DNA from 2 places in the Ancylobacter sp. SL191 genome. Region 2 is predicted to be linked to the other one. Evidence: riboswitches for the same ligand, from Rfam matches in the RefSeq annotation. Region 2 holds a riboswitch; the other holds the start of a gene.
What was found. A riboswitch is a leader RNA that binds a small molecule or an ion and turns the genes downstream of it on or off. The one in region 2 is predicted to bind cobalamin.

Region 1 (4,875 bases), 630 kb from region 2:
AGCGCGTCGCGCTGGCCCGCTCGCTCGCCAAGCGCCCGAAGGTGCTGCTGCTCGACGAGCCACTCGGCGCGCTCGACAAGAAGCTGCGCGAGGAGACCCAGTTCGAGCTCATGGACATCCAGATGGAGCTCGGCATGACCTTCCTGATCGTGACCCACGATCAGGAAGAGGCCATGACCGTGGCCGACCGCATCGCGGTGATGAACCATGGCAAGCTGGTGCAGGTCTCCCCGCCGGCGGTGATGTATGAGCAGCCGGCCTCGCGCTATGTCGCGGAGTTCGTCGGCGACGTGAACATCCTCGACGCGACGGTGGAAGCGATCGAGCCGCACCTCATCACGCTGCGCTGCCCCTCCGCCCCCGACATGCGCTTCAAGGTGGCGCAGGAGTGCCCGGCCCGCGTCGGCGACAGCGTGTCGCTGGCGTTCCGCCCGGAGAAGCTGCGCGTCGAGCTCGACCCGCCGGCCGATCCCACGGTGAACTGCCTCACCGGCACGATCTGGGACATCGGCTATCTCGGCGACCTGTCGATCTACCATGTGGAGTTGCCCAATGGTCAGCGCGTGAAGGCGGCGAAGCCCAACCTCACCCGCATGGTCGAGCGGCCGATCTCCTGGGAGGACAAGGTCTATGTCTCCTTCGCGCCGGATGCCGGCGTGGTGCTGACGAGCTGAGGGGACGATCATGGCGGACAAGGCAAGGGGGCGCTGGCTGGTTCTCGCCATCCCCTATCTCTGGCTCGTGGCGCTGTTCCTCGTCCCCTTCCTGATCGTCTTCAAGATCAGCCTGTCGCAGGACGCCATCGCCCAGCCGCCCTATGTGCCCACCTTCGACCTCGCGGCCGGATGGGACGCCTTCAAGGACGCCTTCAGCGAGCTGTCCTTCGACAATTACGGCTATGTGCTGAGCTGGGACAATGACTTCATCGAGGCCTATGGCTCCAGCCTCTGGATCGCCGGCATCTCGACCGTGCTGCTGCTGATGGTCGGCTATCCCATCGCCTACGCCATGGCGCGGGCGCCGAAATCCATCCGCCCGACGCTGCTGATGCTGGTGATCCTGCCGTTCTGGACCTCCTTCCTCATCCGCGTCTATGCGTGGATCGGCATCCTGTCGCCGGAAGGGCTGCTCAACCAGCTTCTGTTCGCGCTCGGGCTGATCGACGAGCCGCTGCAGATCCTCGCCACCGACACCGCGGTCTATATCGGCATCGTCTATTCCTACCTGCCTTTCATGATCCTGCCGCTCTATTCGGCGCTGGAGAAGATGGACGAGACGCTCCTGGAAGCCGCCGCGGATCTTGGCTGCCCGCCCTTCGCCGCCTTCTGGAAGATCACCTGGCCGCTCTCGCTGCCGGGCGTGTTCGCCGGCTGCCTGCTCTGCTTCATCCCGGCGGTGGGCGAGTTCGTCATCCCCGACCTGCTGGGCGGCTCCGACACGCTGATGATCGGCAAGGTGCTGTGGACGGAGTTCTCGGTGAACCGCTCCTGGACGGTGTCCTCGGCGGTGGCGGTGCTGCTCCTGATGGTGCTGGTGATCCCCATCGTGTTCTACCAGAACGTCCAGGCCCGCGAGATGGAGAAGCGTTGATGAGAAAAGGCCTCTCCTGGTTCAACGTCACCTCCATCGTGCTCGGCTTCGCCTTTCTCTATCTGCCGATCCTGCTCTTGGTGATCTACTCCTTCAACGCCTCGCGCATGGTGACGGTGTGGGCGGGCTTCTCGACCCACTGGTACGTCCAGCTGTTCCAGAACCAGCAGCTGCTCGACGCCGCCTGGGTGACGCTGCGCGTCGCCTTCATCACCGCGAGCGTCGCTACCGTGCTCGGCACGCTGGCGGCCATCGCGCTCACCCGCTACGGGCGCTTCTATGGCCGCACGCTGTTCTCCGGCATGGTCTATGCGCCGCTGGTGATGCCGGAAGTCATCACCGGCCTGTCGCTGCTGCTGCTCTTCGTGGCCGTCAGCATCGACCGCGGCTTCTGGACCATCACGCTGGCGCACATCACCTTCACCATGTGCTTCGTCTCGGTGGTGGTGCAGTCGCGCCTCGTGACCTTCGACCGCTCGCTGGAGGAAGCCGCGCTCGATCTCGGCTGCCCGCCCTTCAAGACCTTTTTCGTCATCACCCTGCCGATCATCCTGCCGGCGGTGGTGTCCGGCTGGATGCTGGCCTTCACCCTGTCGCTGGACGATCTGGTCATCGCCAGCTTCACCACCGGCCCCGGCGCGACCACGCTGCCCATGCGCATCTATTCCCAGGTGCGCCTCGGCGTGACGCCGGAGATCAACGCCGCCTGCACCATCCTCATCGGCATCGTCACCGTGGTGGTGATCTTCGCCTCCATCCTGACCAAGCGGCAGGAGATCGAGCGCCAGAAGGCGGAGCGGCTGGCGGCGGCGGGATAAGGACCGCCGCGTCGCTCAACACTAACTGAGACGGCGGCGCGCTATTGATACATTATATCTTTTAGGATAGCGTCCCCTCGGTCGCGTCGGCGATGTGACGCGGGTGGGGAGGCACCAGCCTAGGGGTGCTTGACGATGCGCCCCCTCTCCGTGTCAGATCGACCCGATCGAGGTTCTCCGGGTGTTCGCGCCCGGAGCTAAGAGGGAACCCGGTGCGGCGCTCTGCGCCAAGACCGGGGCTGCCCCCGCAACTGTAAGCGGCGAGCCCTCCACCCATCGTCCACTGGCGCGCACGCGCCGGGAAGGCCGGGTGGAGCCAGCGTTGACCCGCGAGCCAGGAGACCTGCCTCGAATCGCGAACCACCATTCGGGCGGGGTGCTCCGAAGGTTGCTGGCCATGCGCGGGCCCGAAAGGCCGCGCGGGCGCTGGTGCCCTTTGCGCGGCTCGTCTTCCTGACCAGGAAGCGACAACATGTTCAGAACGAATACCAACCTTTTCCGCCAGTCCCTGCGGGGCGGCCTTCTGGCGCTCGGCCTTCTCGCCGGCCTCGGCCTGCCCGAGACGGGCATGGCCGGCACCACCTACCCGCTGACGCTGGAGAATTGCGGAGCCAAGGTGGTGATCGACCACGCCCCGCAGCGCGTCGTCAGCATCGGCCAGGCGCAGACCGAAATCCTCTACGCCCTCGGCCTCGGCGACCGCGTGGTCGCCAGCGCGCTGTGGTTCAGCCCGGTCGCCAAACCCTATGAGGCGGTGAACGCCAAGGTGAAGCGCCTCGCCGACAATGATCCGAGCTTCGAGGCGGTGGTCGGTCAGGAGCCGGACCTCGTCGTCGCCATGTATGAATGGCACATCGGCCCCAACGGCATCATCGGCAAGCGCAGCCGCTTCGATGCGGTGAAGGTGCCGGTCTATGTCTCGCCCACCGACTGCGTTGGCAAGGACAATAGCGGAGCCGGCGACGGCGTGCGCACGCAGATGTACACGACCGAGCTGCTCTACCGGAACATCCGCGAATTCGGCGCCATCTTCGACGTCGCCGACCGGGCGGACGCGCTCATCGCGGAACTCAAGGCCCGCGAGGCGGCGGCGGTCGCGTCGGTGGCGGCGCTGAAGGCCAAGAACGTCTCCATGGCCGTCTGGTTCTCCAGCAAGGACATCAAGGGCGACGCCTTCCTCGCCGGCAAGAACGGCGTGCCGGCCTATCTGATGGCCGAGATCGGCGCGCGCAACATCATCACCACCGAGGAGGAATGGCCGCTGGTTGGCTGGGAGACCATCGCCGCCAGCGATCCCGACGTTCTGGTGCTGGTGAAGATGGACCGCCGCCGCTTCCCCGCCGACGCCATCGAGGCCAAGCTGAACTTCCTCGCGACAGACCCGGTCGCCAGCCAGCTCGCCGCGGTGAAGAACAACCGCATCGTCATCGTCGATGTCGGCGCCACGCGGCCCGGCATGGACACGGTGGACGGTCTGGAAGCCATCGCCACGGCGGTGCAGGGCTTCGGTCTCAGCCATTGAGCCACCTGGTCGTAGGGCCTAACTGGCCGGCGCGGATTGCCGTCGCCGGCCTCGCCGCCATCGCGCTGGTGCTCGCCGTCGCGCTGGCGGTGAGCGTCGGCGAGATGCCGATCCCGCTTTCCGTCGCCCTCAAGGCGCTCGGCAACGGGCTGTTCGATCTCGGCTTTCCGGTCGGGGCGATCCAGCAGGGGGTGATCTTCGAGTACCGGCTGAGCCGGGCGCTGATGGCCGCGCTGTGCGGCGGCGCGCTGGCGCTCTCGGGCGCCATCCTGCAGGCGCTGCTGCGCAACCCGCTGGCCGAGCCCTATATTCTCGGCGTCTCGGCCGGCGCCTCCACCGGGGCGGTCTGCGTAATGATCCTCGGTCTTGGCGGGGCGACGCTCGGCGTGTCCGGCGGCGCCTTTCTCGGCTCGGTGGCCGCGCTCGGCCTTGTCGGCCTGCTGGCCGCCGGGGCCGGCGGGGCGAGCGACCGGGTGATCCTGGCCGGCGTCGCCGGCTCGCAGCTGTTCAACGCCGCCACCGCCACCATCGTCACCACGCTCGCCAGCGCGGAGCAGGCGCGCGGGGTGATGTTCTGGCTCCTGGGCAATTTCGGCGGCGTGCGCTGGCCCGATCTCTGGGTCGCCGCGCCGGTGGCGCTGGCCGGCTTCGTCATCTGCATGGTCCACGCCAAGGCGCTCGACGCCTTCGCCTTCGGCGCCGATGCGGCGGCCTCGCTCGGCATCGCGGTCACCCGCGTGCGGCTGGTGCTGCTCGCCACCACCGCGCTGCTTACCGCCACCATGGTCGCCATCGTCGGCACGGTCGGCTTTGTCGGGCTGGTGATCCCCCATGCCGCCCGCTTCCTCGTCGGCCCCGGCCATGCCCGGCTGCTGCCGGCCTGCCTCGTCATCGGCGCGGTGTTCATGATCCTCGCCGATGTGCTCTCGCGCATCCTCGTGCCGC
Region 2 (4,875 bases):
GGGCCGACGGTGATGCCGTTGGGATTGACCAGATAGAGGCTGCCGGAGGCAGAAAGGCTGCCGTCGATCTGCGAGCGCGAGAAGCCTGTGACGCGGTTCAATGTGGCGCCCGTGCCGTTCTCCACGCGCACGGTGTTCCCTGCCCCGACGGAAAAGGCGCCCCAGGTGATGATGGCATTGCGTGATGACTGGGTGATCAGCACGCTGGTGCCCGACGGCGGGGAAATCGTCGCGCGGCCCGAGACCACCGTTCCGCCGGTGGGAAGTTCACCGGCGGCCGCCGCCCGGGTCGATAAGGCGGTCGTTGCCAGAAGCACGGCTACCAGCCGGGCCGAACGGCGCAGCGCGACCTCCCCCGGCCCGAGCGCCCCGGTGCGGCGCGCGGCTGTGCGGCCGGGCGGGAGCAGTGTTGCGCGCCTGCAGGTCATTCGATGACGCCTTGCCTTCAATCGTCCGGCGGAAACAAGCCGCGGCGTGGGGCGCGCCTCATCCCCAGCAGCCCTTCAGGGCACCGGTGAAACAGGAACTGATGGATCAATCGGGCGCCGGACGGCGGTGCCGCGGGCGCTCAACCTTCCCGGTTGGGCGTGCCGAGCACGTGGGTATTGGGCGGCAGCATGACCTGATCGAACGTCTGGGTGAACATGGCCGCAGCAAAGAACGCGACGGCGTGAAGCGTCTCGTTGCCCGTATTGACGATGTCATGCCGCACATTAGCGGGCAGAGCGAAGACACTTCCCGGCCCGATGGCCTGGGTGCCATCCTCCATCAGCAGCTCGCCTTTTCCAGACAGGATATACTGGGTTTCCTCCGTGGCATCGGTGTGCCAGCCCAGGCGTCCGCCGGAAGGGATTTCGTAAACGATGGTCGAGGATTGGGTAGCGCCATGCCCACCGCAGGTGGCGAAGGCGCCCAGCCAGTTGACCGCCGGATCAGTCGCCCCCTGCACGTGATTGCGCGCAATGTTCTCTGAGACAACAATGGGTACCATGGCATCCCCCGATGGTAATGTTGCGATCGCGTGCGCGCCGACGCTGCCCGGCGCTCGGTCAGCGACGCAGGCGCGCGCTGAAAGTCACCTGATCGACCTCTTCCCCAGAAGCCGCGCTCAAGCTGGAGAGACATTAGAAGCGCCGTTCCGGAAGTGTTACGGAACTTTTCGCCTGCATATTCTCGGAAGTGGGGAAGCAATTTCCGCCGGTTCTGAGATACCAGCCCTTCAGGAGGCTGATCCAGGCGGCACGGCCGACGCTTTATTTCGCGCCTAACTAGAGGCCCGCTATGGCCGCATCTATAGATTGCGCACTGGCGGCATCCGTTGAAACCAGTTTTTCCATGGCCATCCGGTAGACGAGATCATTGCCGGCCATGGTATCGGCCAGGAACCGCTCGAAGCCGGCGCGGCAGGCCGGGGTGACGGCGACACTGTTTCCCAACAGCCGGACAAAGCCCAGGCTCTCCGCCTCCCGCAGCAACTTGCGGACATGGGTGCGCGACACCCCGAAGCTGTCGCCGATCCTAACGAACGACACCTTCGGCACCCCATGATCGTCCTGATCGCTGCACAGATGCATGAGCTTGGTCAGGATCATATGGCCGGCCTGACGCGGCAGAAAGAACGTAATCACCGGATTCGCCAGGATGAACTGCTGCGCATGCGCCAGAAACGCGACGCTCACTTCCCGAGCCGCGCGATGAAAGGCCGGATCCCGTCGCATCGGCTCGGGATATCCAGGGTGGGGGAACATTGCATGCAATGGATGAAAATAAACAATCAGCGAGCGCTGGTCGTGGGCCAGCATCTTTTCAGTGGGCGCAATCAAAGTGCTGCGTCTGTCGCGTTGAGCTGGAAAGGTCGTGATATATTCTCGATCGATAAGTCGGCGCACAATATCATGGGTGCGACGGCCGCTTGCCATACCAAGGGCCTCCATCCGACTTTTCAGCAGCTGCATGGTCGGCCAGGTGGAGCGCACATCGGGGCGGTAGCCCGCGTCCATGATGATGACATTGAAGAAGATGGACGCGGTCCCGCCATCGATCAGCAACCGGTTATCCGCCGGCTGGTTCTCGTGCAGGTCGAGCATTTCGCGGATATAAATGTCTCGCGACATCCTGAAATGCGGATGGGCGAGAATCTCGTCTGCCGACAACACGAGCCGGATGGCGCTCACCATAGTTCCCCTCGCGCGCGCTCCTCAATGAGGTGGGCGAGATACTATCGATCCTAAAAGGCCAATGCACGCGCAGCAGGCCAGCTCGTTCAAACGCGCCGCCCCATCATCGAACAGCGTGAGATCCCAGCGGCGGCAGATATGCCCAATCCATGTGGCGGGGCACTCCACGATGCCGGTCGCTGGCCGATGAGTTCAGGGCTTGGATCTTTCAGTTTCGACAAATCCCTCCTCAATCGAGATACGACACTGAAACCATATGTTGACCAACTTTGGGCGCCGATGCCTATATGTTGACGCTTCGGTCCCCTGAGTCGTTTGGTTCAGGGGCTAAGAGGGAAGCCGGTGAGCCTTATGAGGCGATGCCGGCGCTGCCCCCGCAACTGTAAGCGGCGAGCCTGTCGTCCATTCAGCGTCACTGGAACGAGAGTTCCGGGAAGGCCGGACGAAAGGCGGTGACCCGCGAGCCAGGAGACCTGCCGTAGCAACATAGTCGTCCCTGGGCGGGGTGTCCCGGTGGTGCGTTCGCGCGTCCGCCGGTGATTTATGCCGTCGGCCGCGCCGATGCGTCGCTCGGCCTTTGCCCCCAATCCTGATTGGGGTTCGCCGATGTCTCTCGTTTCCGATGCCGTGCCGGTGACCGACCGGCCTCATCCGTTCTCCGCGCCTGCGGCGGACCATGCCAGCACGCCAGGCTTCCAGCTCATCCGCCGCAATGGCGCGGTGACGCCCTTCGATGCGTCGAAGATCGCCGTCGCGCTGACCAAGGCGTTTCTTGCGGTCGAGGGTTCCAGCGCCGCGGCCTCGCGTCGCGTGCACGACATCGTCGCGGACCTCACCTCGCAGATCGTCGCCGGTCTCACCCGCCGCGCCGATACAGGCCGCACCTTCCATATCGAGGATGTGCAGGATCAGGTCGAACTCGCGCTGATGCGCGGGGAACACCACAAGGTCGCCCGCGCCTATGTGCTGTACCGCGAGGAGCGGGCGCGCGAGCGGGCGGCGGTCAAGGTCGCGGCGCCGCTTGTGCCGTCCCTGTCCATGACCAGGGCGGACGGCGCCCGCGTGCCGCTCGACGCCGCGCGGCTGGAAGCTGTCATCGGCGAGGCGGCGCAGGGGTTGGACGATGTCTCCGCCGCCGCCATCCTCGTCGAGACCCGCCGCAATCTTTATGACGGCATCAGCCAGGACGAGATCGCGCTGGCGCCGATCCTCGCCGCCCGCACTCTGATCGAGCGCGAACCGAACTATGCCAGGGTGTCCGCTCGGCTGCTGCTCGACAAGCTGCGCCGCGAGGCGCTGAGCTTCCTCGCCGGACGGCCCGATCAGGCGACGCAGGCGGAGATGGCCGAGCGCTATGGCGACTATTTCCGCGCCTATCTCGCCCGCGGCATCGAGGAAGAGCGGATCGACCCGGAACTGGCCCGGTTCGATATCGAGCGGCTTGTCGTAGCCCTACTGCCGGAGCGCGACCTGCAATTCGACTATCTCGGCCTGCAGACGCTCTATGACCGCTATTTCCTGCATGCGCGCGGCACCCGCTTCGAGCTGCCGCAGGCCTTCTTCATGCGCGTCGCCATGGGGCTCGCCTTGCGCGAGGTCGACCGCGAGGCACGGGCCATCGAGTTCTACCGGCTTCTGTCCTCCTTCGACTTCATGGCCTCGACGCCGACCCTGTTCAATGCCGGCACACCGCGCGCGCAGCTTGCCTCCTGCTTCCTCACCACGGTGGCGGATGATCTCGACGGCATCTTCAAGGCGATCAAGGACAACGCGCTGCTGGCCAAATATTCCGGCGGGCTCGGCAATGACTGGACGCAGGTGCGGGGATTGGGCGCGCACATCAAGGGCACCAATGGCGAGAGCCAGGGCGTCGTGCCGTTCCTGAAAGTGGCCAACGACACCGCCATCGCGGTCAACCAGGGCGGCAAGCGCAAGGGCGCGGTCTGCGCCTATCTCGAAACCTGGCATGTCGACATCGAGGAATTCCTCGACCTGCGAAAGAACACCGGCGACGACCGCCGCCGCACCCATGACATGAACACTGCCAATTGGGTGCCGGACCTGTTTCTGGAGCGGGTGGAGGCGGACGGGGTGTGGACCCTGTTCTCGCCCGACGAGACGCCGGACCTTCACGACCTCACCGGCCCCGCCTTCAAGGTCGCCTATGAGGCCTATGAGGCGAGGGCCGCGCGTGGCGAGATGCAGGTGTTCCGGCAGGTGCGGGCGCTCGACCTGTGGCGTCGCATGCTGACGATGCTGTTCGAGACCGGGCACCCCTGGATCACCTTCAAGGATCCGTGCAACATCCGCTCGCCGCAGGGCCATGTCGGCGTGGTGCATTCGTCCAATCTGTGCACCGAGATCACGCTGAACACGTCGCATGACGAGGTGGCGGTCTGCAATCTCGGCTCGGTCAACCTGGTTGCGCACATCACGCCGGACGGGCTCGACCATGCGCATCTGTCGCGCACCATTGCGACGGCGATGCGCATGCTCGACAACGTCATCGACATCAACTTCTACACGATCCCGGAGACCCGGCGCTCCAACCTGAGGCACCGCCCCGTCGGCCTCGGCATCATGGGCTTTCAGGATGCGCTGCACGCGTTGCGTATCGCTTACGGCTCCGACGCCGCCGTGCGCTTCGCCGACGAAAGCATGGAGGCGGTGAGCTTCCACGCCATCTCCGCCTCGGTGG

Region 1: another riboswitch for cobalamin. It lies ahead of OU996_RS02870 (ABC transporter substrate-binding protein); the one in region 2 lies ahead of OU996_RS00090 (ribonucleoside-diphosphate reductase subunit alpha).

The regions. Positions count from the first base shown of each region.
Region 1 is NZ_CP113056.1:647,871-652,745, forward strand. It holds gene OU996_RS02855 (ABC transporter ATP-binding protein) at 1-674, shown strand, start outside; gene OU996_RS02860 (ABC transporter permease) at 685-1,590, shown strand; gene OU996_RS02865 (ABC transporter permease subunit) at 1,590-2,408, shown strand; cobalamin riboswitch at 2,562-2,774, shown strand; gene OU996_RS02870 (ABC transporter substrate-binding protein) at 2,881-3,930, shown strand; gene OU996_RS02875 (FecCD family ABC transporter permease) at 3,927-4,875, shown strand, end outside.
Region 2 is NZ_CP113056.1:15,411-20,285, forward strand. It holds gene OU996_RS00075 (beta strand repeat-containing protein) at 1-428, opposite strand, end outside; gene OU996_RS00080 (cupin domain-containing protein) at 569-991, opposite strand; gene OU996_RS00085 (hypothetical protein) at 1,269-2,177, opposite strand; cobalamin riboswitch at 2,460-2,673, shown strand; gene OU996_RS00090 (ribonucleoside-diphosphate reductase subunit alpha) at 2,784-4,875, shown strand, end outside.